3 regions of the Mesorhizobium sp. M0815 genome follow, and region 3 is predicted to be linked to each of the others. Evidence: predicted binding sites of a transcription regulator. Region 3 holds the regulator's gene; each other region holds the start of a gene.
The links. Region 3 encodes LexA, which represses DNA repair genes until DNA is damaged. Its sites were predicted from a motif close to TGTTCNNNNTGTGTTCNG; they were not measured.
Positions count from the first base shown of each region.

Region 1: a site for LexA is predicted at 7,765-7,782, ahead of NKI01_RS12250 (DNA recombination protein RmuC). Genes of this name have one in related genera too.
Region 2: a site for LexA is predicted at 4,890-4,907, ahead of NKI01_RS27335 (YifB family Mg chelatase-like AAA ATPase). Genes of this name have one in related genera too.

Region 1 covers NZ_JAMYOU010000008.1:165,070-175,038, reverse strand. Annotated here, with positions in the region: gene NKI01_RS12295 (hypothetical protein) at 1-678, shown strand, start outside; gene NKI01_RS12290 (GGDEF domain-containing protein) at 912-2,012, shown strand; gene NKI01_RS12285 (2-dehydropantoate 2-reductase) at 2,002-3,033, opposite strand; gene dapE (succinyl-diaminopimelate desuccinylase) at 3,163-4,362, shown strand; gene NKI01_RS12275 (hypothetical protein) at 4,365-4,973, shown strand; gene truA (tRNA pseudouridine(38-40) synthase TruA) at 4,955-5,710, opposite strand; gene NKI01_RS12265 (GNAT family N-acetyltransferase) at 5,729-6,238, opposite strand; gene fmt (methionyl-tRNA formyltransferase) at 6,235-7,164, opposite strand; gene def (peptide deformylase) at 7,181-7,711, opposite strand; gene NKI01_RS12250 (DNA recombination protein RmuC) at 7,815-9,077, shown strand; gene NKI01_RS12245 (GFA family protein) at 9,121-9,525, opposite strand; gene NKI01_RS12240 (cation diffusion facilitator family transporter) at 9,593-9,969, opposite strand, start outside.
Region 2 covers NZ_JAMYOU010000037.1:2,191-12,159, reverse strand. Annotated here, with positions in the region: gene NKI01_RS27360 (SDR family NAD(P)-dependent oxidoreductase) at 1-227, opposite strand, end outside; gene NKI01_RS27355 (GtrA family protein) at 360-2,159, opposite strand; gene NKI01_RS27350 (glycosyltransferase) at 2,290-3,297, shown strand; gene NKI01_RS27345 (GtrA family protein) at 3,305-3,679, shown strand; gene gshB (glutathione synthase) at 3,896-4,837, shown strand; gene NKI01_RS27335 (YifB family Mg chelatase-like AAA ATPase) at 5,000-6,532, shown strand; gene NKI01_RS27330 (GNAT family N-acetyltransferase) at 6,532-7,140, shown strand; gene NKI01_RS27325 (malate synthase G) at 7,342-9,513, opposite strand; gene NKI01_RS27320 (hydantoinase/oxoprolinase family protein) at 9,804-9,969, opposite strand, start outside.
Region 3 covers NZ_JAMYOU010000001.1:42,345-52,313, reverse strand. Annotated here, with positions in the region: gene gltX (glutamate--tRNA ligase) at 1-922, opposite strand, end outside; partial or broken gene NKI01_RS00215 (ComEC/Rec2 family competence protein) at 1,019-3,482, shown strand; gene lexA (transcriptional repressor LexA) at 3,476-4,207, opposite strand; gene kynU (kynureninase) at 4,679-5,926, shown strand; gene NKI01_RS00200 (hormone-sensitive lipase) at 6,025-6,855, shown strand; gene NKI01_RS00195 (molybdopterin molybdotransferase MoeA) at 6,863-8,068, opposite strand; gene moaC (cyclic pyranopterin monophosphate synthase MoaC) at 8,068-8,574, opposite strand; gene trpC (indole-3-glycerol phosphate synthase TrpC) at 8,577-9,389, opposite strand; gene trpD (anthranilate phosphoribosyltransferase) at 9,394-9,969, opposite strand, start outside.

The DNA.
Region 1 (9,969 bases), on a different contig from region 3:
CTCGTGTCGCTGTCGCGCGATCTGGCAAAGGCAGCCAAGGCGCTGGAGGCGCCGATCTGGTGGCTGCGCGGCCTCATCATCGCCGCTTTCGTCGTCGGAGCGCTGATGTTCCTGTTCGTCGGCACAATCCTGCCGCTCGGCCGCATCTCGGGAAACCACGATGCCTTCCAGTCGGTGCAAGGCATCGAAGCCTCCCTCAACATGATCATCCTCGCCGTGCTGGGCTTCCTGGCCCTGATCCGCTCCGAGGAGCGGATCAAGCGCAAGCGGGTGTTCCGCCAACTCCACGGGCTGCGGTCGCTCATCCACGTCATCGACATGCACCAGCTGACCAAGGATCCGGCAGCACTTTCAGCCAGTTTCAAGCCGACTGCACATTCGCCAGCCCGCATCACCAACGCCGCCGACCTTGCCCGCTATCTCGACTATTGCTCCGAAATGTTGTCGATCACCGGCAAGATCGCCGCGCTGTTTGCCCAGTCGGTCAATGACGCCGTGGTCATCGATGGCGTCAATGACATCGAGAACCTGGCGTCGAACCTGTCGCGAAAGATCTGGCAGAAGATCACGCTGATCGAAACCCCTCATGGGCAGCCGGCACATGCGAAGAAAACCGATCCCGAGCCGGGTCCGCCGCGTCGGCCTGCAGTCCGCAGACGACCGGGGCCGGCAAGCTAAGACCCGCGAGCCGGCGGCAGATCCGCTAGAGCGGCAGAGCGGGGAGTTCCGAAACCCCGGTTTTGCGCCGGACGCTCTAAGCGAATGTTAATCACCCTGGCCCAGCATGCCGGCGAAAACTGTGTCGACCGGCACGGAGCGCTCGACTGGCAAGCGACCTATCCCTGACCACCAAGGAGCCGCGCAAAACGTGGAGCGCCGCCGCTCGCCTGTTTGCCTGGTTCTCTTCGCCGATGAGATTGGAACCGGAAGCCGTCCGCGCCCGGCTTCTCGACACCACTTTCGACCGCAAATTCGCAGTCTTGTTCGGCACCATCAGCGTTCTGGTGGTTGCGGTCAGCGCCGCACTTGCCACGAAGGATTGGTGGCCCTACGCCTGGATCGCAGCCGACCTGATGCTTTTCGTCGTCCGCGTTCTGCTGATGCGGGAATGCGAGCAGGCCCGCAGGCGCGGCTCGAAAGGGCCGCTGGCGGGCCTGATGGCAGCCAGCGGTGTATGGTCGGTCGTTTTCGGCCTCGGCTGCTATGGCTGTGTTGCCAGCGGGAATATGGCGCTTTCCGTACTTGCCGCCTTGAATGTCGCAGGTGTCGTTGGCGTGGTGTCGTCACGCAATGCGGCCACCCCGCGCTTCGCCATATTCGTCATGTTGGCCGTAAGCCTGCCTTACGTGGTCGGTGCATTGTTTTCCGCAGCGCCCGGAATGCCGATCGTCGGAATTCAAACGCCGTTCTATGTGGCCGGCGTCATCATCGTGCTGCTTCAGAACCACGCAATCAACGCCCGCATGATCCGCGCCGAGCTGGACAATCGCGACCTGGCGATCAAGGACGCGCTGACCGGCCTGCCAAACCGCATCTTCCTGCAGGAAAAATTGCGCGACATGTGCCGCGACCTTGCGGCGCCGGCCGCCAATGGCGGCAAGCCGTTTGCCGTGCTCAGCATGGACCTCGACGGCTTCAAACAGGTCAACGACCGTTTTGGTCATGCGGTCGGCGACGTGCTGCTGCGCAAGGTGGCCGAACGATTGAAGCGCGGCTTCCGGCCGGGGGACGTGGTCTTCCGTATCGGCGGCGACGAATTCGTCATCCTTTTGCCCGCAACCTCGGAGATCGAGGCCACCTATCTGGCAAAGCGGGCCATCGAAAAGGTCTCGGTGCCTTTCGACCTCGGGGTCGGTTCCGCCATCCATGTCGGCTTGAGCGTCGGCAGCGCCTTTGCACCCGCCGACGGCGGCGATCCGGAAATCCTGCTCACCTGTTCCGACCATGCACTCTACGAAGCCAAGCGCACCGGCAAGGGCCGTTATTGGGCGCCTGTGCGGGCTACGATCTGACGGTCGCAGCGACAGCTTCCGGCGGCAAGCAAGGCGATCCGCGCCTCTCCTGCTCGGCCGCGCGCACCAGTGCAGTGACATGCTTCAGCAAAGGCGCCGGCGTGCCGGCCTTTTCGGCCAAACGCAGGACCGCGCCTTGCAGTTCGCCGATCTCCGTCGACCGGCGGCGCCGCAGGTCATCCCACATCGACGAACGCGCGGCCGGATCGATGGCAAGCATCCGCCGCGCCAAGAACTTGAACAGCCCGTCGGGCAGGCGAAGCACTTTCGGCAGCAGTGCGGGACGCAGGCCGGCGATGCGAGCGGGTTCGATGCCTGTCGCCGTCATTGCCGCCAATGCTTCGTCGATCTGACCGGCCAGGATCAGCCGCCAGCGGCGATCGGCAAGCTCTGCCGCCAGCGGCAGACCGGAAAGCGCCACCAGCGCGTTGTTGAGGTTGAGCAGCAGCTTGTCCCATAACACCGCGTCGATGTCACCATGCGTCGCGACGGCAAACCCCTCGACATCAAGCAGTTCGTCAAGGCCCGCCGAGCCCTGTTCGATCATCACTTTGCCGCCGCTGGCGCGGTGCAGGCGAAGCGGCAATTCGCCCTCCGGCGATTGGACCACGTTGAACGGCACCATGCCCGCGAGCACCGGCTGGGCGGTGAGATGGGCTCGCAATTTATCGGCATTGTCGACGCCGTTCTGCAGGCTGAGTATCACCACGTCCGGTCGGGCATGGGCGGCAATCAGCCCGGCCATGTCTTGCGTCGCGCCGCTCTTGACCGTTACCAAAATGACATCGGCATCGGAGAATGCTACCGCCGGATCGGCGGTGACCGACAATGCGTCCGGTTTGACAGAACGGTCGCGGCCGTCAGGGTCGGTGATGCGCAATCCAGCTTCTTGCAGGGCCTTCTCGACGCGCGGTCGCGCCAGCAGAAACACCTTTCGCCCGGCAAGTATCAGGCAGCCGCCGGCGTAGCAGCCGATACTGCCGGCACCGGCGATTACGATCGTCTTGCCACGCGTGACCATGCGATGGCCCTGTTCTGGTCGAGAGACCTTGCCGCAATTATACGACATGAAAACCATAATGTCGGCGGCATGGCTGGCCCTCACGTCTGGCCGTGACAGACCTTGCGCTTTCGACTATCGCTTTTGCCCATGATGCTGCCTACCGATCCGGTTAGAAATCTCGCTGCACTCATCCGCTGTGCTTCCGTGACGCCCGCCGAAGGCGGTGCGCTGCGCGCGCTGGAGGCGATGTTGAAGCCGCTCGGCTTTGCGGTCGAGCGACCGGTGTTTTCCGAAGCCGGCACACCGGACATCGAGAACCTTTACGCGCGGCGTTCCGGCAATGGCCCGCATCTGATGTTTGCCGGCCATACCGACGTGGTGCCGGTGGGCGACGAGGCAGCCTGGACGCACCCGCCCTTTGGCGCCGAGATCGCCAATGGCGAGATGTTCGGCCGCGGCGCCGTCGACATGAAGGGCGGCATTGCTTGTTTCGTCGCGGCGGTGGCGCGACATGTCGAGCAGAAGGGCGGCCCGAAGGGGTCGGTCTCGCTGCTGATAACCGGCGATGAGGAAGGCCCGGCGATCAACGGCACGACGAAGCTGCTCGAATGGGCGGCCGCCAAAGGCGAGAAATGGGATGCCTCGATCGTCGGCGAGCCTACCAATCCCGACGCGCTTGGCGATATGATCAAGATCGGCCGGCGCGGCTCGCTATCGGGCACGGTCGTCGTCAACGGCCGCCAGGGCCACGCCGCCTATCCGCAGCTAGCCGACAATCCGGTGCGCGGCCTGGTGACGCTGGTCGACGCCTTGCTGCACCCCGTCTTCGACAACGGAACAAGGGATTTCCAGCCGACGAATCTTGAGGTGACCTCCATCGATGTCGGCAATCCCGCCACCAACGTCATCCCGGCGAAGGCAGCAGCTACCTTCAATATCCGCTTCAACGACACATGGACCGCCGAGACGATCCAGGCCGAGATCCACAACCGCCTCGACCGGGCGGCGAAACGCAAGAAATACCGCGCCGGCAAGAAGACGCCGGTCGACTACGAGATCGTCTGGCGCGACGGGCCGTGCCATGTTTTCCTGACACGCGACGACAGGCTGATCGAGACGCTTGGCGGTTCGGTCAAAGCGGTGACCGGCAGGAAGCCGGCGCTCTCCACCTCCGGCGGCACCTCCGATGCCCGCTTTATCAAGGATTATTGTCCGGTGGTCGAATTCGGCCTGGTCGGCAAGACCATGCACATGGTCGACGAACGTGTGGCGATTGCCGATCTCGAGACGCTGACGCAGATTTATCTGCGCTTCGTTGAAGACTGGTTTGCGCAGGACATATCCTAGTGATGCTTTCAGCGGATGAAACCTATGCTTCGCTTGCCGGCGCCTGGCGGCTGATGCTCGGCAAGGCCGACGGATTTCGCCTGCTCGACCTTTCGGCGGACGGTTTCTGGAACTCCTTTTTTGCCATCGTCGTCGCGGCGCCGGCATTGATCGTCGGCTGGGTCGGCATTGCCAACGAGATCGGCGATCCCGACGCATTCGTCGGCCGTTTCAGCATGTTGATCCGGCTGGCCACCGTCGATATCGGCGCCTGGGTGCTGCCGCTCATCGGCCTGGCCCTGGTCGCGCCGCGGGTCGGCGTCGGCAGCCGTTTCGTCCATTATGTCGTCGCCAGCAACTGGGCCTCGGCGATCATCGCCTGGATGATGCTGCCATCGGCGTTGATCCGGCTTTTCCTGACATCGGCCAACGAAGTCTCCGGGCTGGTGTCGCTGCTGCTGTTCGCGCTGTCAATGGTATTGACCTGGCGGATGACCAACGTTGCCATCGGCAGAGGTGCGGCTGTCGGCAGCGCTGTTTTTGCCGGCATGTTCGTGGCGTCGCTGATCGTCCTGTTCGGCCTGCAGGCGCTGCTCGGTATCAGCGTGCCGGATCAGCCAGGCGTCGGATAATCGACGCCGACTAGAAACAGCCCGTCGGGCGGCGCCACCTGACCGCAGGCCGCACGGTCGCGCGCCTCGAGCGCGGCCTTGAGGTCGGCAATGGCCCAGCCGCCTTCGCCGACACGTTTGAGCGAGCCGACCATCGAGCGCACCTGGTTGTGCAGGAATGACCGCGCCGAAGCGCGGACTTCGATGAAATCGCCCGCCCGGCTGACATCCAGCCGGTCGAGCGTGCGGACCGGGCTGGTGGCTTGGCACTGGGTCGAGCGGAAGGTGGTGAAATCATGCCGGCCAAGCAGCACTTTTGCCGCTTCGTGCATGGCGGCGGCATCGAGCTGCTTCGGTACCCACCAGATCTTGCCCTTGTCGAGCGCTGCTGGCGCGCGGCGGTTGACGATACGGTAGAGATAGTGGCGGCCGATCGCCGAGAAACGCGCATCGAAGCCATCCGGCACGACGGCGGCCTTCAGGATGGCGATGTGCGCCTTGGCCGCTTGCAGATGCGCGTTGACGGCGTCGCGCACCTTGTCGCCGGGCCATGCCTTGACCAGATCGACATGCGCCACCTGAGCGGTCGCATGGACACCGGCATCGGTGCGGCCGGCGGCGCGCAGAGAGACCTGCTCGCCGCAGAACTTCTCGATCGCCTGCTCGATCGCCTGCTGCACCGAAGGCTGATTGGCCTGGCGTTGCCAGCCGGCAAAGAGACTGCCGTCATATTCGATGTCGAGGCGAAAACGCGGCATTCCCGGATCGAGGCGAAATCAGGCGGCGAGGGCTGAGCCGAAGGCCGAGGCGTAGACCAGCCTGCCGGTCTCCGGCGCCTCGCCCCAGGCAAGCGCCTGCAAAGCCTCGCCTTGGTAGTCGCTCTCGAATTTCGCTGCACGGGCGCGGCTGTAGCCGAAGCGGCCATAGTAGGCCGGATCGCCGAGCACCACAGCGAGCGTCTCGCCGGCGGCTTTCAGGCGGATATGAGCCTCGCGGACCAGGGCACCGCCGATGCCGGTGCCGTGGAACGACGGCTCGACTGCCAGCGGCGCCAGCGCGACTGCCGGGAAGCTCTTGCCGCCATTCTGCACGAAGAGCCGTGAAAACAGGATATGGCCGACCACTTGCCCGTCTTCGTCCGCCACCAGTTCGACGACGGCATCACCGCCGGTGACCAGCGCGTCGACCAGTCCGGCCTCCGCCTGCTGGCCGAATGCGTGTTCTTCGACAAGGCGGATCGCCTCGCGGTCCCGCGGCGTCGCCGCGCGTATGGACATCATGCTCATGACAATTTCATCCCTTTTTCGAGCTTAGCCCCGCGCAGAAACTCCTGCGCGGCAATGGGCCTTCCGCCCGCACGTTGAACTTCGACCAGCCTGATCGCGCCTGACCCGCAGGCAACCGTCAGCCGGTCATCGAGAATTCCTCCCGGTTCGCCGGCGCCTTGCGAGAGCGTCGAGCGAAGCAGTTTCAGCCGTTCCATGCGGCCGCCGATTTCGGCCTCGCACCATGCACCGGGAAAGGGCGACAGGCCGCGAATCTGGTTGTGCACGTCGCCGGCAGGTCGCAGCCAGTCTATGCGAGTCTCCGATTTATCGATTTTCTTGGCGTAGGTCACCCCCACCTCCGCCTGTGTGGTAAATGTCAGCGTATTCCGCTCGAGCCGTTCGAGCGCTTGCACCATCAGCGCAGCACCCAGGATCATCAGCCGGTCGTGCAGATCGCCGGCCGTCATGTCGGGTCCAATGGCGCATTTTTCAACCATTGCCACAGGCCCGGTGTCGAGGCCTTCCTCCATCCGCATCACCATCATGCCCGTCTCGGTATCGCCGGCCATGATGGCGCGCTGGATAGGGGCAGCGCCGCGCCAGCGCGGCAATAGCGATGCGTGGCCATTGAGGCAACCGAGCCGCGGCGCCTCGAGAATAGGTTTGGGCAGAAGCAGCCCGTAGGCGACGACCACGGCGACATCGGCGCGCAAGGTGCGGAACGCCTGCTGCTCCGCCTCGCTCTTCAGCGACACCGGCGACCGCACCTCGATGCCAAGCCGCTCCGCCTCACGCTGCACCGGCGACGGCGTCAGCTCGAGCCCGCGCCGGCCTGCGGCGCGCGGCGGCTGGGTGTAGACGGCTGCCAATTCATGCCCTGCCCCGGCGATCGCTCGCAGCGTCTGCACGGAGAATTCGGGCGTACCCATGAAGATGACACGCAGGGGCATTCGTCGACCCCTATCCCACCATCTTGCCCGGCGCCTTGTCCCTGGCGAGCTTCTTGAATTTCTTGACCACCATGTCGCGCTTCAGCTTGGAGATGTGGTCGATGAACAGCACGCCGTTTAGGTGGTCGATCTCATGCTGCAGGCAGGTCGCCATCAGCCCCTCGGCCTCGATCTCCTGCAGCTTGCCGTCGCGATCGAGATACTTCACCCGCACCGCTGCCGGACGCTCGACCTCGGCATAGTAATCCGGGATCGACAGGCAGCCTTCCTCGTAGACCGAACGCTGGTCGGAGCTGTCGAGGATTTCGGGATTGATGAAGACGTGCGGTGCCGGCGTCTCGTCCTCCTTGGCGAGGTCGATCACCAGCAAGCGCAAGGGTTCGCCGACCTGGATCGCCGCGAGGCCGATGCCGGGCGCGTCATACATGGTGTCCAGCATGTCGCCGGCCAGTTTACGCAAATCACCGTCGACACGCTCGACCGGTTTTGAAACCTGACGCAGGACGGGATCGGGGAGGATGATAAGCGGCTTGATCGACATGGCGTCTCACCTAAGACCTCGCAGGAAAAGCGTCAACCGGGACGCCTTCTGGTCGTTCACGTTTTGATCTGTGCCGCCAGACCGAATCATCTATGCTGTCGGCATGAACGATCTGGCCACCATCCTGTCCGAACCTGTCGCCCGCCTCGGCGCCACCACGATCACGCTCGGCCATGCTCTGGGTTTCGGCGCAATGCTGTTCCTCGGCCTGTTCGTGGCGCTCGTCATTGCGCTCTGGCGATCGGCCAAGGCGCGTGCAATGGCGGCCGCCGAAGCCGCCGACCACGCCCGCGACGCCGAGGTGCGGATGGCCGGCATCTTGGCAAGCCAGGCGGAAATGCAGGGCCGTATGGGCGCTATCGCCGAAGTGTTCGGGGCACGTCAGGCCGAACTGACCCAGTCGATCGGCCAGCGCCTCGACGCCATGACCGGCCGCCTCGGCCAGACCATGACCGAGCAGACGAGATCGACGCATGAGAGCCTCGCCAAGCTGCAGGAGCGGCTGGCGGTCATCGATATCGCGCAAGGCAACATCCAGTCGCTGGCCGGCCAGGTCGTGCAATTGCAGGCGATCCTTTCCAACAAGCAGACGCGCGGCGCCTTCGGCCAGTCGCGTATGGAAGCCATCGTCGCCGACGGATTGCCCCACGGCGCCTATGAATTCCAGGCGACCTTGTCGAATGGCAGCCGGCCCGACTGCCTGGTGAAGATGCCGAACGGCGCACCGTCGCTTGCCATCGATGCAAAGTTTCCACTCGAGGCCTGGAATGCCATCCGTGCCGCCGAAGGCGCCGACCTGCAGAAGTCCGCCGCTCAGGCTTTCCGCCGCGACATCGAGGTGCATGTCCGGGATATTTCCGAAAAATACCTGATCCAGGGCGAGACGCAGGACACTGCCTTCATGTTCGTGCCCTCGGAATCGGTGTTCGCCGAAATCCACGAGAATTTCGAGGCCGTTGTCCAAAAGGCGCATCGATCGCGGATCGTCATCGTCTCGCCATCGCTTTTGATGCTGTCGATCCAGGTCATCCAGGCGATCCTCAAGGATGCCCGTATGCGCGAGCAGGCGCACCTGATCCAGGGCGAGGTCATCCGGCTGATGGAAGACGTCTCTCGGCTCGACGAGCGGGTGCGCAAATTGCAGACGCATTTCGGTCAATCGGCCAAGGATATCGAGGACATCCTCGTCTCGACATCGAAGGTGACCAGGCGCGGACAAAAGATCGAGGCGCTGGAGTTTGGCGTGCAGCCGGCGGAGGACACCGCTGGGTCGAATGGCAGCGGAGCAAAAGCGGAAAGCAGCGCGCGTGTTGCCGATTCGAAAACCGGGCAGCTGAGGCTAAGGGTCGTCGAAGGCGACGATTGAGAGCTACGCCGGAACCGGAGCCGAGGCTTCGCCCGGTCTGGCGCTACTGCTCCTCGATGATGGTTGTGCCTTCGAATTCCGGCAGCCAATGCAGCGCCGAGCGATGCCAGATCTGCTTTCTCGGCACCAGTTGATCGCGCTGCCATGCCGTGCCGACCCTGATGCCGTAAACCTTCGGTCCCGCGCCCGCCGACGTGGCGTAGAGATGCGAGCCGCACTCACCGCAAAATGCCTGAGCGCGCTTGGCACCACTCGAACCGGTCTTGATGTAGATTTTCGGCGCGCCCTTGGTGATCGTGTAATTGTCCTCGGACGCCGGCACGGTGACGCGAAAGGCCGTTCCGGTTAGCTTCTGACAATCGATGCAGTGACAAATGGTGGTCTTTTCCGGATCGACCTCGGCCTCGTAAGTAATGGCGCCGCAATGACACCCGCCGTCGATTTTCATCTTCGTTCCTCCTGGAGCTTTTGCGCGCAATCATAACCGGGACTGCCCGATGGCGCAGCCATTTTCCTCAGGCCGGCTCCCCTCCGGACGCCGCCAAGGCCTTGCTCCGCCGTTCCCAGGTGCCGGTGGTCTGCGGCTTGACGAACAGGCGCGTGACCTCCGGCATCTCCGCCTTCAGCCGTGTCTCGAGGCGTTCGACGCAGGTCTCTATCTCGGGCGCCGACAAGTGGTCCTCGAACTCGATGCTCAGAGCGGCGACGATCTCCTGAGGCCCCATATGGAGCGTCAGTACGCCATTTGCCCGCCGCACCGCCGGGTCCTGCTGGACAATGGCCAGCACTTTCATTTGCACCTCGGGCGAGGCCGGCTCGCCGAGCAGCAGGCTCTTGCTTTCGCGGGCCAGGAAGATCGCGGTCGCGCCCAGGATCAGCGCGATGCCGATCG
Region 2 (9,969 bases), on a different contig from region 3:
GCCTCGATATCGCGTATATCGGTCTTGAGATAGAGCGGCCGCCGGCCGAGCTCCTTGTCTAACCGATCGGCCAGCGCCAGGCTCGGACGGTCGGCGATATCGATAAAGGCGACCTTTGCCCCCTGGCGGATAAATCCCTCGGTCAAGGCGGCTCCAATGCCGGAGCCGCCACCGGTGATCAGCACCGAAGCGCCTTCGAGGTCGGCAAAGTGTGCCGATGGCATCATGAATTCTCTCCCGGTCCAACGATCTCGGTCTGACCGGCGCGCATCCTATCCAGCCATGTCGGGCGGGCAAGGGCGAAAGAGTGGATAGTCGGGACTTATGTCCGACAAAAGGCCGCACGCGCCCCCGATCGATCAGCCGCCCAGCCGGACGTGGTACAATTCGACGGCGGCTCCGCTGGTCCCGGCAACCGGCTCAAGCCATTCCGGTACGCTGCCGCGCATCAACCCGGCGAGAAAACCTGCCGGCGCCTTGGCGGCGAGGAGCTTGCTTTCGGGGCTGCCGGGGCACAATGCGACGAGGCCGACGTGATGATCCGCCAGGATTGTCCTGGCATCGGCATCGGACCCAAGGAAGGCATCGAGCGCCAGCAGGTTGCCGGCGACGTTGCGATGATAAGGCCCGGCGAAGACGCGGTGTCCGGAATAGGCCAGGATCGGCGATCCGAGATTGGAAATTGCCAGCACCGTGGTGCCGGGCAGGCGGCCAAGCGCCGCAAAGGAGGCCATGCGCTGGCAAGCGACATCGGCGCCGTCGCCATTATCGGCGGCGGTATTGCTGTCCTCGAAGGCGACCGAGGTCGCCGCGGCAGCCCCAGTCCAGACGGCATTCACCGAAACCAGCCAGACGGCGGCCATGCGCAGCGCCACGCCGCGCGACGGGCTGGCCTCGGCCCGTTGACGCCATTTGGCAATCCAGGCAGCAAGCGGGATGACGGCGAAGGCGATCGAGAATGTCGAACCGCGCACCTGCCAGGCACTGACGATGAAGGCCACGACAAGCAGCGTGCCGACAAGGCTGTCCTGCCGCCGCCAGCCGCCACGGCCAAGGCGAAGCGCCATCAGCACGAGCGCGATGAGCGGCGTAGCATAGCGCGCCACCACCCCGGCCGGATCTTCAGCGAGAAGCTTGAACAGCGATTGCGCCTCGTCGATGTGATCAAGCCATAGCTCCTTGAGGCGCGGATCGAGGTTGGCATAGGGCGCTGCCAGGCATTGCGGGAACAAAAAGACGACGACTGCGGCCAATATCAGGGCAAGCAGGCCAAGCGAGGCGATGCGCCGTTGGCGCGTGCGGCCAGCGGGCTCGACCGACGCTATCGCCGCAAGGCCGGTTCCGGCAATCGCTGCGACGACGAACTGCACGGTCGAGAAGGCGTCGCATTGCGCCTGACCCCAGGCGGACGGTGCGATGGTGGCGACAAAGACGAGAGCGGACACGCCGGCAAAGCCGAGGCCGAAATCCCTGGCAATCGGCCTCTCGCCATCGGCGTCGAGGGCAAACAGCGTGGCGACAGAGGCGCCGATGGTGGCGACATAAGGCGCGGTTTCCATGCCGACGGCCAGCATCAATCCGGCGCACAGGCCGGAGAGTAGTGCCGCCGGCCTGCGCAACGGCGCTTCAAGCAGAAGGCTCAGGCTGGCCATGCTCAGCATCAGCTGGACATTGTGGTGATCGAGCGCGCCAGGCGAAAAAATGCCGAGGAAGTGCAGTGCGGCGGCGCCGACGACGACAGCGGGCAGCACGGCGCCGTCACCGGCAAAGCTGCGCGCGGTGCGAGCGGTGAAAAACACGGTCAGGCAAAAGAGCAGCGCCGGCCACAGCACTTGCGCAAAATTCTCGGCAAAGACCGTGCTCCCGGTCAGGGCCGACACGGCCGTGATGGCGGCGATCGGCGCATCGACCAGCCGCGACCAGTGCATGACGAAGCCGCCTTCCAGGCCCATCCTGTACTGGTGCAGATCGAACCAGCTTTGGCCGGCCAGCATGTCGCGAACTTCGACAAGGCGCAGCAGATTGTCGTTGTCGCCGCCGGCATTGGTCAGTTCCGGGAAACCGGCAAAGGCATTGACGGCAAGCGCCAGCAGCGTGGCAAGCAGCGCCAGCGCGATATCGGACCTCCAAATGGAGGCGCCATCGTCGGCTGTGCTCATATCAGGACCTTTGGAAGGAATACGGGGCGGTTTAAACCTAGCCTTAACAGCTTCAATAAATAGTAAAGCCGCCCCGAGCGAGGCCGGCGTTTGAGCGGTCAGGGACCTCACAGGGCATCCGGAGACGAAAATGCCACAAGAAGTGCGCCATGAGCCGAGCATCGCCGTGCTCCTGCCTTGCTACAATGAGGAGCTGACGATCGGCGAAGTGGTGCGGCGCTTTCGCGAGACGCTGCCTGCCGCCGCGATATATGTCTACGACAACAATTCGCGCGATCTGACGGCGCTCCGAGCCCGCGCCGCCGGCGCCATCGTGGTGCGCGAGCCGCGCCAGGGCAAAGGCAATGTCGTGCGCCGCATGTTCGCCGACATCGAGGCCGACATCTATCTGATGGCCGACGGCGACGGCACCTATGCGCCGGAGGACGCGCCGCAACTGATCAACGCGCTGCTGACCGAGCGCTCCGACATGGTGGTGGGCACCAGGCGCGGCGTCGCCGACGATGCCGGCAGGACTGGCCATGCCTTCGGCAACCGCATCTTCAACAGCCTCTACAAGCGGCTGTTCGGCTCGGACTTTACCGATATCTTCTCGGGGTACCGCGCCTTCACCAGGCGCTTCGTCAAGAGCTTTCCCGCCGTTTCCGGCGGTTTCGAGATCGAGACCGAAATGTCGGTGCACGCCTCGCAGCTCAAATTGCCGGTGAGCGAGATCGGGCTCGACTATGGCCGCCGGCCGGAAGGCTCCTCGTCGAAGCTGTCGACCTTTCGCGACGGCGCGAAGATCCTGTGGATGTTCGCCATGCTGATGAAGGAGACACAGCCGCTGCGTTTCTTCGGCGCTTTTTCGGTGTTCTTCCTGGCATCGAGCCTGTTCCTGATGGCGCCGGTGCTGATCGAGTTCGCCGAAACCGGGCTTGTGCCGCGCATGCCGACCTGGGTGCTGTCGGTCGGGCTGCTGCTGCTGTCGATGCTGGCGGCGGTGACCGGGGTAATCCTCGATTCGGTGTCGCGCGGCCGGGCCGAGCAGAAGCGCATCTTCTATCTGTCGATGCCTTCCGGTCGCGTCGAACGTGAACGTGCAAGCGCCCTCGCGACTTTGAAGGCCGGACCGGGCAAGACCCCGCGCGCGGCCTAGAGCCTGAATGGGACGCCTCGCCCGCTTCATTTTCGCCGGCGGCATCGGCTTCGTCGCCGACGCGGCGGCGCTTTGGCTGGTGCTGACGATAGCGCCGCTCGGACCATTCGCGGCTCGCATCATTTCGATCGGTTTTGCCCTGTCCGTCACCTGGTTGATCAACCGCCATCTGACGTTTTCGCCTTCCAGCCGCGGCATCGCGCAAGAGGGCGCACGCTATGGCGGCGTCGGCATTGCCACCAGCGTCGTCAATTATCTCGTCTATTGCGCCATCCTGTTCGCGCTGCCGACGGTGTCGCCGCTCATCGCCCTTGCGGTCGCCTCGCTGATTGCCATGGCGCTGTCCTTCCTCGGCTATTCCAAGCTGGTCTTCGATCGCTGACGGCACATCGCATTGGGATCTGCGCCAAACGAAGCGCAGCCTCATCATGACCTTGGCCGATTGGCAGAAGCCGCCGATTTCCTTATATCGCTGTCGTCGATGCATCGGCGCGAAAATCGGAATCGATTTTCGGACAGCACGATGCATGGCTTCAAAAGTGTTGGAGCGTACTTTGTGCATCCAAGTGGATCGCTGCAAGTGCGCCGGAGAGCTGCCATGCCCCTGAAAGTCGCCGTCCAGATGGACCACATCTCCACCGTGTCGATTGCCGGCGACACGTCGTTTGCGCTGTCGCTGGAAGCGCAGCGGCGCGGCCACCAGCTGTTCCACTACACGCCCGACCGGCTGTCGCTGCGCGACGGCAAGGTGTTTGCCCGCATCGAGGCGATGCAGGTCCGCGACGAGAAGGGCAGCCATTATTCACTGGGCGAAGAAATCCGTACCGATCTTTCGGAGATGGACGTCATCCTTTTGCGGCAGGATCCGCCCTTCGACATGAACTACATCACCACCACGCATATCCTCGAGCGCATCCATCCGAAGACGCTGGTGGTCAACGACCCGGCCTGGGTGCGCAACAGCCCGGAAAAGATCTTCGTCACCGAATTTCCCGACCTGATGCCGGACACGCTGATCACCAAGGATCCGCTCGAAGTCGCCGCCTTCCGCAAGGAGTTTGGCGACATCATCGTCAAGCCGCTCTACGGCAATGGCGGCGCCGGCATCTTCCACCTGCACGAGGCCGACCGCAACCTCGCCTCGCTGCTCGAAATGTTCGGCCAGATGTTCCGCGAACCCTACATCGTGCAGCGCTACCTCAAGGAGGTGCGCGCCGGCGACAAACGCATCATCCTGATTGACGGCGAGCCGGTCGGCGCCATCAACCGCGTGCCGGCCGAGCACGATTCGCGCTCCAACATGCATGTCGGCGGCCGCGCCGAAAAGACCGAGCTGACAGAGCGCGAACGCGAGATCTGTGCCCGCATCGGCCCGTGGCTGAGGGAGCGCGGCTTCATCCTCGTCGGCATCGACGTCATCGGCGACTACATGACCGAGATCAACGTGACCTCACCGACCGGCATACGCGAAGTGCAGCGCTTCGGCGGCGCCGACATCGCCAGCCTGTTCTGGGATGCCGTGGAGGAGAAGCGCACCTAGCCTCGCTTCGCGAGCGGCCGCGTTGCAAACCATTGCAGCCGTTGCGCTCAGCTGTTCCCCAAATGTTCTTGACTTCGCCGGAAATCTGTGGTTGTCTCGGGTGACGCCGTTCGCGGCATGATCGCAAAGGCTTGGGGCAAAGCCTGCATCCGGGGTGAAGACATGGTGGCGCGGGTTCGCACGGTTGCTTTCCAGGGCATCGAGGCCGTGCCGGTCGACGTGCAGGTGATGATCGCGCCGGGCAAGGTCAACATGCACATCGTCGGCCTGGCCGACAAGGCGGTGGCCGAAAGCCGCGAGCGGGTGCAGGCGGCGCTGCATGCATCCGGCCTGTCGATGCCAACGAAGAAGGTCACCGTCAATCTGGCGCCGGCCGACCTGCCCAAGGAGGGCAGCCATTACGATCTGCCGATCGCGCTCGGTTTGATGGCGGCACTGGGCGCCATTCCGGGCGACATGCTGGCCGGCTATGTCGTGCTTGGCGAATTGTCGCTCGACGGCACCATTGCCGCGGTGGCCGGCGCGCTGCCGGCGGCGATCGGCGCCAATGCCGAAGGCAAGGGCCTGATCTGCCCGTTCGCCTGTGGCCCGGAAGCCGCCTGGGCCGGCAAGGATTTCGACATATTGGCGCCGCGCAGCCTGATTGCCATCGCCAATCATTTTCGCGGCACGCAGGTTCTGTCGCGGCCGGAAGCCGGCATCCATACTTCGGCGCGCGACTTGCCCGACCTTGCCGACATCAAGGGCCAGGAGACCGCCAAGCGGGCGCTGGAGGTGGCGGCCGCCGGCGGTCACAACCTCTTGATGGTCGGGCCGCCGGGGTCGGGAAAATCGATGCTGGCGCAGCGGCTGCCGTCGATCCTGCCGCCGCTTGCGCCGAAGGAATTGCTCGAAGTCTCGATGATCGCCTCGGTGGCCGGCGAGCTCGGCGAAGGCAAACTCACCGACCGGAGGCCGTTCCGGGCACCACACCATTCGGCCTCGATGGCGGCGATGGTCGGTGGCGGCCTGCGCGTGCGGCCGGGCGAGGCCTCGCTTGCCCATCACGGCGTGCTGTTCCTCGACGAGTTTCCCGAATTCTCGCCGCAGGCGCTCGATGCGCTGCGCCAGCCGCTGGAGACCGGCGACTGCATGATCGCGCGCGCCAATCATCGCGTCACCTATCCGGCGCGTATCCAACTGGTCGCGGCGATGAACCCGTGCCGCTGCGGCATGGCCGGCGAGCCGGGCTATCGATGCCTACGCGGCGACCGCTGCCGCACCGACTACCAGGCGCGCATTTCCGGCCCGCTGCTCGATCGCATCGATCTCAGGATCGAGGTGCCGGCGGTCTCGGCCAGCGATTTGATCCGGCCGGACCGGGCGGAGAAGAGTGCAGCCGTGGCACTTCGCGTGGCGCGGGCGCGGACGATCCAGCGTGAGCGTTTCGAACGGCTCGGCGCGACCTCCGCCACCACCAACGCGCATTGCTCGCCGTCGGTCATCGAGGAGATCGCCATGCCCGATGCCGCCGGCCTGTCGCTGCTGAGGGACGCCAGCGAAAAGCTCGGCTTTTCCGCCCGCGCCTATCATCGGGTGCTGAAGGTGGCGCGGACGCTAGCCGATCTCGAGGCCAGCGAGACGGTCGGCCGCGTCCATCTGGCCGAAGCAATTTCCTACCGCATGAGCTCGGAGCGGATGGCGCAGGCGGCGTAGTGCTTCTGCTGCTCGCTGGAAGTACGGTTGCGGGTTCGCGCCCGATGATCGCATATGTTACGGTCATGCACCTAACCGGGGCTGAGGCGGGGATGATTTCTGTTTCGCCGGCACGCAGTGCCGAAGACTTCGAGACCATGGCCGGGCTTTGCCGCAAGCTTGCACAATGGGATGTCGACGCCGTGCAGCCTTACGGCGTCTCGGAGGAGGACGTGAGGACCATCTTCCACCCCGAAAGGAGCGGCAGTTCGCTGGCAGCGAAGTTCGGCGCGCCAGATGCCATGGCGTTTATCGCGCGATCGGAGAACCTACCGGCGGGCTGCCTCGCCTTTGACCAGTTCGACGACCATACGGCGGAGATTCACAAGTTTTTTGTCGACGCGTCGTTTCGCGGAAAAGGAATCGGCCGTGCGCTGATGGGGGCCGCGCTGGCGGAGATCCGGAAAGGCCGAATCCGGACGGTATTGATCCACACGACGTTCTACATGAAAAACGCCATTGCCGTGTATGAGTCGTTCGGCTTCAGGCCCTGCCCGCCCTTCCGTGAAACCCCGGAGCCGGTCAGACATACCGATATTTTCATGTCGTGCTCGATCTCGCCCGCGTGAGGTTAGAGGCAGCCGCGGTGTGGAGGACGCGGCGTCCCTCGACTTGCCCTATTTTTGGAAATCGAACCTAGGCCCCGATGATCCTCTTCCTGAGGCGCATCGTCAGAATGGGCGTTGGCGCACTTCATGCAGGACCCCTCCCGGCCCTTCGGGTCACCCTGCCCTCAAGGGGAGGGGGACGCCGGCTCCCGCGCCTTCGCTTCAGGCGCCTTGCTTCGCCTTCAGTTCCAGCCGCCGCGCGTGAAGGACCGGCTCGGTGTAGCCGTTGGGCTGGATGCGGCCTTTGAAGACGAGGTCGCAGGCGGCGAGGAAGGCGATGGACTTGTCGAAATCCGGTGCCATCGACCGGTAGAGCGGATCGCCTTGGTTCTGGCGGTCGACAATCGCCGCCATGCGCTTCATCGTTTCCATCACCTGCTCGGGCGTGCAGACGCCGTGGTGCAGCCAGTTGGCGATGTGCTGCGAGGAAATGCGCAGCGTGGCACGGTCCTCCATCAGGCCGACGTCGTTTATATCTGGCACTTTCGAGCAGCCGACGCCCTGGTCGATCCAGCGCACGACGTAGCCCAGAATTCCCTGCGCGTTGTTGTCGAGCTCCTTCTGGATGTCTTCGGGCGACCAGTTCGGCCGCACCGCGACCGGCACCGACAAGATGTCGTCGAGCCTGGCCTTGGGCCGGCTCTTCAGCGCCTGCTGCACGGCGTGGAGGTCGACCTTGTGGTAGTGCGTGGCGTGCAGGGTTGCCGCCGTCGGCGACGGCACCCAGGCGGTGTTGGCGCCGGCCTTGGGATGCGCGATCTTTTCCTTGAGCATCGCCGCCATCAGGTCGGGCATCGCCCACATGCCCTTGCCGATCTGGGCGTGGCCGGCCAACCCGCATTCCAGGCCGGTATCGACGTTCCAGGCTTCATAGGCGGCAATCCAGGCGGCCTGCTTCATGTCGCCCTTGCGGATCATCGGGCCGGCTTCCATCGAGGTGTGGATCTCGTCGCCGGTGCGATCGAGGAAGCCGGTGTTGATAAAGACGACGCGGTCCCTGGCGGCGCGGATCGCCTCCTTGAGGTTGACGGTGGTGCGCCGCTCCTCGTCCATGATGCCCATCTTGATGGTGTTTTTCGCCATGCCGAGCAGCGCCTCGACGCGGTCGAAAATCTCGACGGCGAAGGCGACTTCGTCGGGGCCATGCATCTTGGGCTTCACGATGTACATCGAGCCGGCGCGAGAATTGGCGCGGCGCCCGTTGGGGCCAACATCGTGCAGCGCGATCAGCGCCGTCATCGCCGCATCCATGATGCCTTCCGGCACCTCGTTGCCGTCGCGGTCCGATATCGCCGGATTGGTCATGAGGTGGCCGACATTCCTGACCAGCATCAGCGAGCGGCCGGGCACGGTCAGCGTGCCGCCATCGGGCGCGGTATAGGCGCGGTCGGGGTTGAGCCTCCGGACAAAGCTCTTGCCGGCCTTGGTGATCTCTTCCGCCAGGTCGCCCTTCATCAGGCCGAGCCAGTTGCGGTAGACCAGCACCTTATCCTCGGCATCGACGGCGGCCACCGAATCCTCGCAGTCCTGGATGGTGGTCAGCGCCGATTCCAGCACGACATCGGCAATGCCGGCCGGATCGGTGCGGCCGATCTGGTTGTTGCGGTCGACGACGATTTCGATGTGCAGGCCATTCCTGGTCAGCAGGACGGCATCGGGGTCGGCTGCATCGCCGCGATAGCCGGCAAACTGCTTGGGGTCGGCAAGCGTGGTGGCGCCGCCGCCCTCGCCCAGCCGCAACATGCCGTTGGCCACCGAAAGCCCGTTCGCGCCAGCCCATTTGCCTGTCGTGAGCGGCACCGCCTCGTCGAAGAAGCTTTTCGCCCAGGCGACGACCTTGGCGCCGCGCGCCGGATTGAATTTGTTGCCTCGCTCGGCGCCGTCCGTCTCCGGGATGGCGTCGGTGCCGTAGAGCGCATCATACAGTGAGCCCCAGCGCGCATTGGCGGCATTCAGCGCATAACGCGCATTCATCACCGGCACCACCAACTGCGGCCCGGCGACCAGCGCGATTTCCGGGTCGACATTTTCGGTCGTCACGCTGAAGGCCGGCCCCTCGGGCAGGAGATAGCCGATCTCGCGGAGGAAGCTCTTGTAGGCCTCCATGTCGACGGGCGCGCCATTGTCGCGGTACCAGCGGTCGAGCTTGTCCTGCATGGCATCGCGTTTTTCGAGCAGCGCCCGGTTTTTTGGCGAGAGATCATGGACGATCGCCGAAAAACCGCTCCAGAATGCCTCCGCTTCAATGCCGGTGCCCGGCAACGCCTCGTTCACGACAAAATCATGAAGCTGGCGGGCAATCCGCAATCCGGCGATCTCGACGCGATCGGTCATCAGGGCTTCTCCAGGCGAAGGGCTAGGCCGGGCCTTTGGCATGTCGCGGTTGCAGGGTCAATTCGGCATAGGTGAAGGTAGGGCGTTTTCGCCGTTGCAGGAGCTGCCAATCTCCCCACTTGTGGGGGAGATGCCCGGCAGGGCAGAGGGGGGCGTGAAGGATCGCCGACCTTGCCATTTACGACCAGCCGCAAGTCTGAGGTGTTACCGCGAAAGACTGAGACGTTGGCGGGACAGCGCGCCCCTCTGTCCTGCCGGACATCTCCCCCTCGAGGGGGGAGATCGGCTAATCACACCGCCATCCTTGGCCTGCCCGACGCGACCGCCACGACATGCGCCTCGATGAACATGCGCTGGCCCTCGACGGTGGAGACGCGGAACTCGCTGGCGATTTCGATCTCGGCGCTGTCGGTGCCGGCGTCCTTCGCCCGCCCGGCGGCAATAGCGCGCACATCT
Region 3 (9,969 bases):
CCTCGAGCTTGGCGAAGTCGAAACGGGCGGCGCCCTTGTTGACGTCGCCAATGTCGAACCATGCGATCATGTTGGCGATCGACATGATCTCATCGTCGCCGTGGCTCCAGCCAAGCCTCGCCAGATAATTGAGCAGCGCCTCCGGCAGGTAGCCCATGGCGCGATAGGCCTCGACGCCGAGCGCACCGTGCCGTTTCGACAGCTTGGCGCCGTCGGCACCGTGGATCAGCGGGATATGCGACATCGACGGCACCTCCCACCCCATGGCATGGTAGATCACCGTCTGGCGGGCGGCGTTGGTCAAATGGTCGTCGCCGCGGATGATGTGGGTGACGCCCATGTCGTGATCGTCGACGACGACGGCATGCATGTAGGTCGGGTTGCCGTCCGAGCGCAGAATAATGAAATCGTCGAGATCCTTGTTGGGAAAGCGCACGTCGCCCTGGACGCGGTCATGCACAACCGTCTCGCCGTCTGTCGGCGCCTTGATGCGGATCGCCCCCTTGGCGCCGGCCGGCGCCTCGGAGGGGTCGCGGTCGCGCCAGCGGCCGTCATAGCGGGGAGGCAGCCCCTTGGCTCGTGCGCTCTCGCGCATTGCCTCCAACTCGGCAGGCGTCGCGTAACAATAATAGGCCTTGCCCATGCGAACGAGTTCCTCGGCCACCTCGCGATGGCGCGGCGCACGCTCGAACTGCGACACCGGCTCACCGTCCCATGTCAGGCCAAGCCAGGAAAGCCCGTCGAGGATGGCCGCGGTTGCCGCATCGGTGGAACGCTCGCGGTCGGTGTCCTCGATGCGCAGCAGCATCGTGCCGGCTGTGTGCTTGGCATACAGCCAGTTGAACAGCGCCGTGCGCGCCCCGCCAATATGCAGATAGCCGGTGGGCGAGGGGGCAAAACGGGTGACGACCTTGTCGGGCATGGAACTCTCAGGCAGGCGAAGGAAGTGGGTTTGCGGACTTTCGCGCGTTGCGCGTTCATGTAGCATAGGAGGTCGAGGGCGCAAGGGGCAGACCCGATGGCTGTGCGAGGCCGTGGTGCGGGCGAGGGCGAGGACGTTGGCAGCGGCGTCAGCGAACGCTTGCTGTTTGCCGCGCCCGTGCCTGTCCTGCCGGCACCGGCATTGCTGCCGGTTCCACGCTTTGATGCCCCGTCGCTGCCGGCGAGCGACCCAGCAACGGTTCTCGTGCCCGCGGCCGAGCCCATCGTGCGCCTACGCCGGCGTTTCCGCCTCCCGTCACCGTCCCGTATCCGCAACGGCGTAACCTCGGCGGTCGGCCTGGAGCTCGACCGTGGGGTCGCCTTCCTGCTGGTGCCGGTGTTCCTCGCATGCGGGGATCGTATATTTTGCGCTGGCGGTGGAGCCGGCCTTTCCACAGCCGATCGCAATCGTCGCCTTGGCAGCCCTCTGTGCCGTCGCCTCGCGGTCGTGGCCCAGAACCCGCCTGTGCTTCATGGCGGCGTTGCTCTGCGCGCTTGGCGTGCTTGCCGCCAAGGTCGAGACCTGGCGTGTCGGAACGCATATGCTCGGTTCCGAAATCTCGACGCGCCTCACGGGTCGCGTCGTATCGTTCGAGCCCATGGCGAGCGGCCGCATCAGGCTGACGATCGATGTGATCTCAACCGCCAGGCCGACACTGCGCTACATGCCGGAACGGGTCCGCGTTTCGGCGATGAAAATACCGGCTGAGCTGACCGCCGGTTCCGAGATCGCCGGCTATGTGCGGCTGCTGCCGCCGACCGGGCCGGTGCGGCCCGACAGCTATGATTTCTCCTTCGACAGCTATTTTGCCGGTATCGGCGGCAGCGGCTTTTTTCTCGGCAATCCGAAAGTCGTGTCGTCGGGCAGCATGCCGTTTGCCGCGCGGCTTTCTTCCGCGATCGAAGACGCGCGCGAATCCATCGCCGACCATATCCGCAGCCGCATCGGCGGCGCCGAGGGCGAGATTGCTGCTGCGCTGATCGTCGGCGTGCGCGCCGGCATTCCCGAGGAGATCAACGAAGCGATGCGGCGTACCGGCATCTACCACATCATCTCCATCTCGGGGCTGCATATGGCGTTGGTCGCCGGCACCATTATGGCGCTGCTGCGCGGCGCCTTTGCGCTGTTTCCCGATTTCTCATCGCGACGGCCGGTCAAGAAATACGCGGCGGCCGCCGCGCTTTTTTCGATTGCGGCCTACCTCGTCTTTTCCGGCATTGTGGTGGCGGCCGAACGCAGCTTCATCATGTTGGCGGTGATGCTTATCGCCGTGCTGTTCGACCGGGCCGCGCTCACCATGCGCAACCTGGCGATCTCGGCCATCGCGGTCATTCTGGTGTCGCCGCACGAGGTGGTCGGTCCGAGCTTCCAGATGTCCTTCGCCGCGACGGCGGCCCTTGTCGGCGCCTATGCAGGCTGGTCCGATTACCGCGCCGGCGGGGCCACCACGCCGCCGCCCCGGCGGTCGCCGCTACGCTTTGCCACTAGAAAGGTACTGATGGGCATGGGCGGCCTGGCGATGACCTCGATCATTGCAGGGAGCGCCACGGCGCTTTTCGCCATATGGCATTTCCAGCGCGTGGCGCCGCTCAGCCTGTTCGCCAATCTGGCCATCATGCCTATCGTCTCACTGGTCGTCATGCCCTTCGCCGTCCTCAGTGCGCTGGCGATGCCGTTCGGCGCGGATGGGCCTTTCCTCTACGTGATGGGCAAGGGGCTGACGGCGATGATCGCCCTGTCCGGGTGGATCTCCGAGCGCTCGCCGATCGATGCGGTCGGGCTGATTTCGCTGAGATCTGTCCTTTTGGTGACGATCGCCCTCGTCATTGCCAGCATGGCGACGACCTGGTTGCGGCTCGTGGCCCTTCCTTTTGCGCTCGCCGGCTTGCTAACGACAACGCAGACGCGCGTACCCGATGTATTGATCTCGGAGGACGCACGGCTCGTCGCGCTGCCGATCGGCAGCGGTGAACTCGCGGTCAACCGGGCACGCCCGAATGAGTTCACCATCGACAACTGGAAACGCGCGCTCACATCAGAGGCTATCGTCGCGCCGGAAACACCTGGAAAGAACGATCCGCAATTCGACATTGCCGATCCGGCCGACTTACCGCCGGGCATGCCGTTCATTTGCACGGACGGTCTCTGCCTTGCCAGGCATCCATCCGGCGCGATCATCGCGCTAGCCAATGACCGCGATACTGCACGGCCAGCCTGCGCCTTTGCCAGCTTGATCGTCATCGACGACGCCACCGCCCATAATCCCTGCTACTACGACCGGCTGGTCCTCGTCGTCACCAAACGGCAACTGGCGCGCGCGGGAAGTGCGGCCGTCTATTTCGATCCACAAGCGGCAACACGCGCCGAAATCCGCTTCGCCGTCGAAAAATCATACCGGCCCTGGCACGTGCAGCGGAAATTTTCACGCGCGGCGCGGGGCATGCCGCCATACCGCAGAGCCGACAAGCCAAAAGCCGGCGCCAAGGGCGCAGCTCAGTAGCGGCGGATCAGCCCAACGAGCTTGCCCTGCACCTTGACCCTGTCTGGTCCGAAGATGCGCGTCTCGTAGGCCGGATTGGCGGCTTCCAGGGCGATCGAGGCGCCCTTGCGGCGGAACCGCTTCAGCGTCGCTTCTTCCTCGTCGACCAGTGCCACCACGATCTCACCGGGGCTCGCCGTATCGGCATTGCGGATGATCACCGTGTCGCCGTCGAAAATGCCAGCCTCGATCATCGAATCGCCTTTGACCTCGAGCGCATAATGCTCGCCGCCCATGATCATGTCCGGCGGCACCGAGATCGAATGCGTCTGGTGCTGGATGGCATCGATCGGCACACCAGCGGCGATGCGGCCCATCACCGGGATAGACACGGCGGCGACGACATCGTCGTCATTGCCGGCTGCAGGGACGCGCGACGATGTCGGCTTGCCTTGCCGAGGACCTTGCCCAAGACTGCCCTGGATGACACTCGGCGAGAACTTGCGTGCCGCATTGAGGCCGGGGGCGATCGAATCGGGCAGGCGCAGCACCTCCAGCGCACGGGCCCTGTTGGGCAAACGGCGAATGAAGCCGCGCTCCTCCAGCGCCGTAATCAGCCGGTGGATTCCCGATTTGGAAGCCAGGTCGAGCGCTTCCTTCATCTCGTCGAAGGAGGGCGGGATACCGCTTTCCTTCAGCCTTTCGTGGATGAACATAAGCAGTTCGTGTTGTTTGCGTGTCAGCATAGCGACCCCCAACAGAATCAGAAAAACAAACCCAGAACAAACACTATCTGTTCCAGTTGTGTTCCGCAACTGTTTAAAGTTTAATGAATGTGTTAGGGCTCGGGTAACGATACCACTCGCCAAACCGGGACGCTGCATTTTCACCGCCGCGGGCCTCATCGCCTTGATTCTGCTTTCGTTTGCGGCCTCTGGGTTTCCAGAAGGCGGCACTGGTATCGGCCGTCAGCCGGCAAAGGGGCACGGAATTGAAGCCGTATCGACTGTGCGGTTTGGTCAATGCACCGTGAACGAAACGAACTCAAAACGCCAACCTTGGGTTGGCTTGGCTCCTGGTTTCCACCGCATGGTCAGGCAACTTGTCGCCGGTGGAGCCTTGCTGCGCGATACCAGGTAATGGAGAACCGCTCGTGACCGATGGATGCCGTCGATGCGTGTCCGGCGTTGCGGTGAATCTTGGGGAGCAGACAAATCATGACAGGAATTCCCGATCTCGTGGCCATAAGGGCGATGGATGCTGCAGATCCGCTGCGCGCGATGCGCGACCGCTTTGTGCTGCCGCAAGGAGTGATCTATCTCGACGGCAATTCGCTAGGGGCCGCTTCGCGTGCCGCTTTCGATGAATTGAGCAAGGCAGTGACCGAAGAATGGGCGCATGATCTCATCCGCGCCTGGAACACGGCCGGCTGGTTCAACATGCCGCTCGAACTTGGCGACCAGCTCGGGCGCCTGATCGGTGCCGCGGCCGGCCAGACGGTGGTCTGCGACACGACATCGGTCAACATCTACAAGCTGCTGCACGCCGCCATGGCCATGCGGCCGGAGCGGCAGGTCATCGTCGCCGAGGGCGACAGTTTTCCGACAGACCTCTACATGGCTGAGGGTGTGGTTTCGACGCGAAAAGATACGCTGCTGCGCCTCTCGGGGGTCGACGCGCCGAGCATCGAAGAGCTGATCGACGAACGCACCGCCGTGGTGCTGGTCAACCACGTCAACTACAAGTCGGGCGAACTGCGCGACGTGCCGGCGCTGACGCGCAGGGCCCAGGAAGCCGGGGCGATGATCGTCTGGGATCTCTGCCACACCGCCGGTGCGATGCCAGTCGAGCTCGACACGGCAAACGCCGATTTTGCCGTTGGCTGCACCTACAAATATCTGAATGGCGGACCGGGCGCGCCTGCCTTCATCTATGCGGCTGAGCGGCATCTTGCCGACATCCAGCAGCCGCTCACCGGCTGGTGGGGCCATGCACGGCCCTTCGCCTTCGAGCCAGGCTATGCGGCCGGCACCGGCATCCGCCGGTTTCTGTGCGGCACCCAGCCGGTCCTGTCGATGCGCACGCTGAAGGGCGCGCTCGACATCTGGAACGATGTCGACATGACGGCGGTGCGCAAGAAGAGCATCGCGCTGGCCGATCTGTTCATCGAGCTTGTCGAGGCAAAGTGCGGCACTTACGGGCTAACGCTCGAAAGCACGCGCGACGGGGAAAAACGCGGCAGCCAGATTTCATTCATGCACGAGCATGGCTACCAGATCATGCGCGCGCTGATCGAACGTGGCGTGATCGGCGATTTTCGCGCGCCATCGACCATGCGCTTAGGCTTCACCCCGCTCTATGTCGGCTATGCCGATGTCTGGCAGGCCGTCGAAGTGCTTGTGGACATCCTGCGCACCGGTGCGTGGAAGGATGCGCGCTTCGCCATCAAGGCGGCTGTCACTTGAGATTGATGCGAGAGCTGGCATCGTGAGGCTGGCGACGACGCGCCGCGCGATGCTCACGGCTACGCGGCAAGGCCATATTGCCAAGGGGAGGGCGCAGGGTGTTCGAACGTCACATTGCCGATTGGGACAACGCCTATGCCAATGGCGCCAACATAGCCGGCAGCGATCGCTGGCCGGCGGCCTGGGTCGAGCCCGCGCGGGTTTTTCGCGACGTGCTTTCGACCGAGGGCCGGGCGCGGCTCGACATGGCCTATGGCGATGGCCCACGCAACCGGCTCGATCTTTTCCTGCCGGCCACCAAGCCCAAGGGGCTCGTGGTGTTCGTCCATGGCGGCTACTGGATGGCATTCGACAAGAGTTTCTGGTCGCATCTTGCCGCTGGCGCTGTTGATCGCGGCTATGCCGTGGCGATGCCGTCCTACACGCTCTGTCCGCAGATGCGCATTGGCGGCATCGTCAAGGAAGTCGGCGCGGCGATCGGCAAGGCGGCGGGGATGGTCGCAGGGCCGCTGATGCTGACCGGACACTCGGCCGGTGGCCATCTTGTTAGCCGGATGGTTACGACGACGACGCCGCTGGCGCCCGAAATTGTCCGGCGCATTCGCCATATCGTATCGATCTCGGGTGTGCACGATTTGCGCCCGATCATGCGCACCGGCATGAACGAGACGCTGGCGATCGATGAGGCCGAGGCGCAGGCCGAAAGCCCGGTGCTGCTGCGCCCGATGGACAAGGCCCGCCTGACCTGCTGGGCCGGCGGCGGCGAGCGCGCCGAATTCCTGCGCCAGAGCGCGTTGCTGGCCAATATCTGGATCGGCCTGGGTGCCGCGACCAGTTCGGTGGTCGAGCCTGACCGGCATCATTTCAACATCATCGACGGTTTGGCCGATCCAGACCATCCGCTGACCCGGACCTTGATCTCGGAGTGAGGCAGGTTCAGCGTAGCATCAGCACGTCGCAGGCGGCGCCCGCCGCCGCGGCGGGCGTGAACGGCGCATGGACGATCAGCCCGTTGGCATCGGCCAGCATTTTCAGCATCGAGGAGTCCTGGATGCCGAACGGCGTCGCCACGAGCGTACCGGCGTCGTCTGTGACAACAGCCCGCACATAATCTTGCCTGAGATCGTTGGCCGGCATGGCAGCGCCGAGCCGTGCCTCACGCATATCCTGCTGAAAGGCGCGGCCGCCGAGCCGCGCCAGCAGCGGCTTCAGGAAGAGCTGGGTGCAGACCAGGCTCGCCACCGGATTGCCGGGCAAGCCGATGCAGCGAATGTCGCCCAGCCGCCCGAACATCAGCGGCTTGCCCGGCCGCATGGCGATCTTCCAGAAATCGAGAGTCATGCCTTGCCCGGTCAGCACGTCATGGACGAAATCGTGGTCACCGACCGAGGCACCGCCCAGCGTGACGATGACGTTCGCGCCAGCCTTCACGGCCTTTTCCACCAGCGCAGCGATCGCCTCCCTGCGGTCCGGCGCGATGCCAAGGTCGAGCACTCGCGCACCGACCGACTGTGCGGCGGCGGCGACACCATAGGCGTTGGAGGAGATGATCTGGTCGGGGCCAAGCTCGCTGCCCGGCGGCAGCAATTCGTCGCCGGTGGCGATGATGGCGACCAACGGCCTTTTGACCACGCCGACCTCGGGGTGGTTGGCCGATGCCGCCAGCGACAAGGCCGCCGGGTCGAGCAGGCGGCCTTTGTGCAGCAGGACGTCGCCTTTGGCGAAATCGAGCCCGAGGCGGCGGATGTTTCGCCCCTGCACCGTCGGCTCCGTCACTTCGACGACACCGCGGCCGAGATCGCGGACGTTCTCCTGGATGACGATGGTGTCGGCGCCTTCGGGAAGCGGCGCGCCGGTGAAGATACGGACGGCCTGCCCCTGCTGCACCGTCCCGGCAAAGCCGCTTCCGGCCGGCGCCATGCCGACCACCGAAAGCTTTGCTGGTAAGGACGCGATATCAGCCGCCCGCACGGCATAGCCGTCCATGGCGGAGGCGTTGAACGGCGGCTGGGTGCGGAGCGCCACAACCGGCTCCGCCAGCACGCGGTCGGCGGCATCCAGCAGCGCGACGCGTTCGCCCTGCAGTGCAGCTGCGCCGTCCAACAGGCGCTCGAGCGCCTCAGCAACTGGGACCAGCGCCATCAGCGGCCTGCCTCGGTGACCCCATCTTCGGTGATCTTGTAGTCGCCGGATTTGCCGCCGGTCTTTTCAACCAGCCTGATGCCGGAGATGACCATGGCGCGGTCGACCGCCTTGGCCATGTCGTAGATGGTCAGGCAAGCGACCGAGACGGCGCTCAGGGCCTCCATCTCAACGCCGGTTTTGCCGGTGACGCGGGTCAATGCTGTGACCTTCAGGCCGGGCAAAGCTGCGTCCGGCTCGATATCGACAGATATCCTGGTCAGCAGCAGTGGATGGCAGAGCGGGATCAGTTCATGCGTCTTCTTGGCCGCCATGATGCCGGCGATACGCGCGGTACCGAGCACGTCGCCCTTCTTGGCATCGCCGGCGAGGATCATGTCCAGCGTCTCGGGCCGCATCGACACGAAGCCCTCCGCGACTGCCGTGCGCACCGTCTCAGCCTTGTCGCCGACATCGACCATGTTGGCTTCGCCGCGCGCGCCAAGATGGGTGAGGGCGGCCGCCATCCTCAGATCGCCTCTGCCGGCGCCTTGCCCGTCAAAAGCAGGCGCGTTGCAGCGGCCACGTCCTGTTGACGCATCAGGCTCTCACCGACCAGAAAAGTGGCGATGCCGCTCCGCTCCAGCCGGCGGCAATCGTCATGCGAAAAGATACCGCTCTCGCTGACCAGAAGGCGGTCGGCGGGCACCATCGCGACCAGCCGTTCCGAGGTCTCGAGGCTGGTTTCGAAGGTCCGGAGATTGCGGTTGTTGATACCGATCAGCCGCGACGACAGCTGCAGCGCGCGTTCCATCTCAGCCTCGTCATGCACTTCGACCAGCGCGTCCATGCCGAGCCCGAAAGCTGTCGCTTCGAGTTCTCTTGCCAACGCGTCGTCGACGCTGGCCATGATGATCAGTATGGCATCGGCGCCCCATGCCCTGGCCTCGTAGACCTGATAGGGATCGAACAGGAAATCCTTGCGCAAGGCAGGCAACTCGACGGCAGCGCGCGCATCGCTGAGGAACGCGGGCGCCCCCTGGAAAGAGGGTGCGTCGGTCAGCACCGAAAGACAGGCGGCACCGCCTTCCGCATAGGCCCTGGCCAGCGCCGGCGGATCGAAATCGGCGCGGATCAGGCCTTTGGATGGGCTAGCCTTCTTGATTTCGGCAATCAGCGCGAACCTGCCGGATTGGCGCTTTGCTTCAAGGACGGAAAGAAAGCCGCGCGGCGCTTCGGCGTCCGTTGCCCGTGCCTTGATCTCGGCAAACGGCACTTGCGCCTTGGCCGCCGCGATCTCGTCGCGCTTGTAAGCCTCGATCTTGCGCAGGATGTCGGACATAGTTCTAACCGTTCGAAATCTCGACCAGCCTGTCGAGCACTTTCAGCGCGCGGCCGCTGTCGATGGCCTGCGCCGCCGTCACCATGCCGTCGGCAAGTGTCGTCGCCTTGCCGGCCACCACCAGCCCGGCGCCGGCATTCATCAGCACCGTGTCGCGAAAGGCGCCGGCGGCGCCGCCCAGCATGTCGCGCAGTGCCTGGGCATTGTGGGCGGCGTCGCCGCCGCGCAACTCGTCCTTGGTGTGACGCTTCAGCCCGACCGCTTCCGGGGTCAGCACAAAGCTGCGGATCTCGCCGCCGGCCAATTCGGCGACCTGCGTCTCGCCGGTGGTGGTGATCTCGTCATAACCGTCGCCATGGACGACCCAGGCATGGTCGGCACCAAGCTCCTTCAACGTTTCTGCCACCGGCATGATCCATTCGGGCAGGAACACGCCGACCATCTGCCGTCTGACACTGGCCGGATTGGAAAGCGGACCCAGCAGGTTGAAGATGGTGCGGGTGCCGAGCTCGACCCGGGTCGGGCCGACATGCTTCATCGCCGGGTGGTGCGCCGGCGCGAACATGAAGCCAACTCCGGC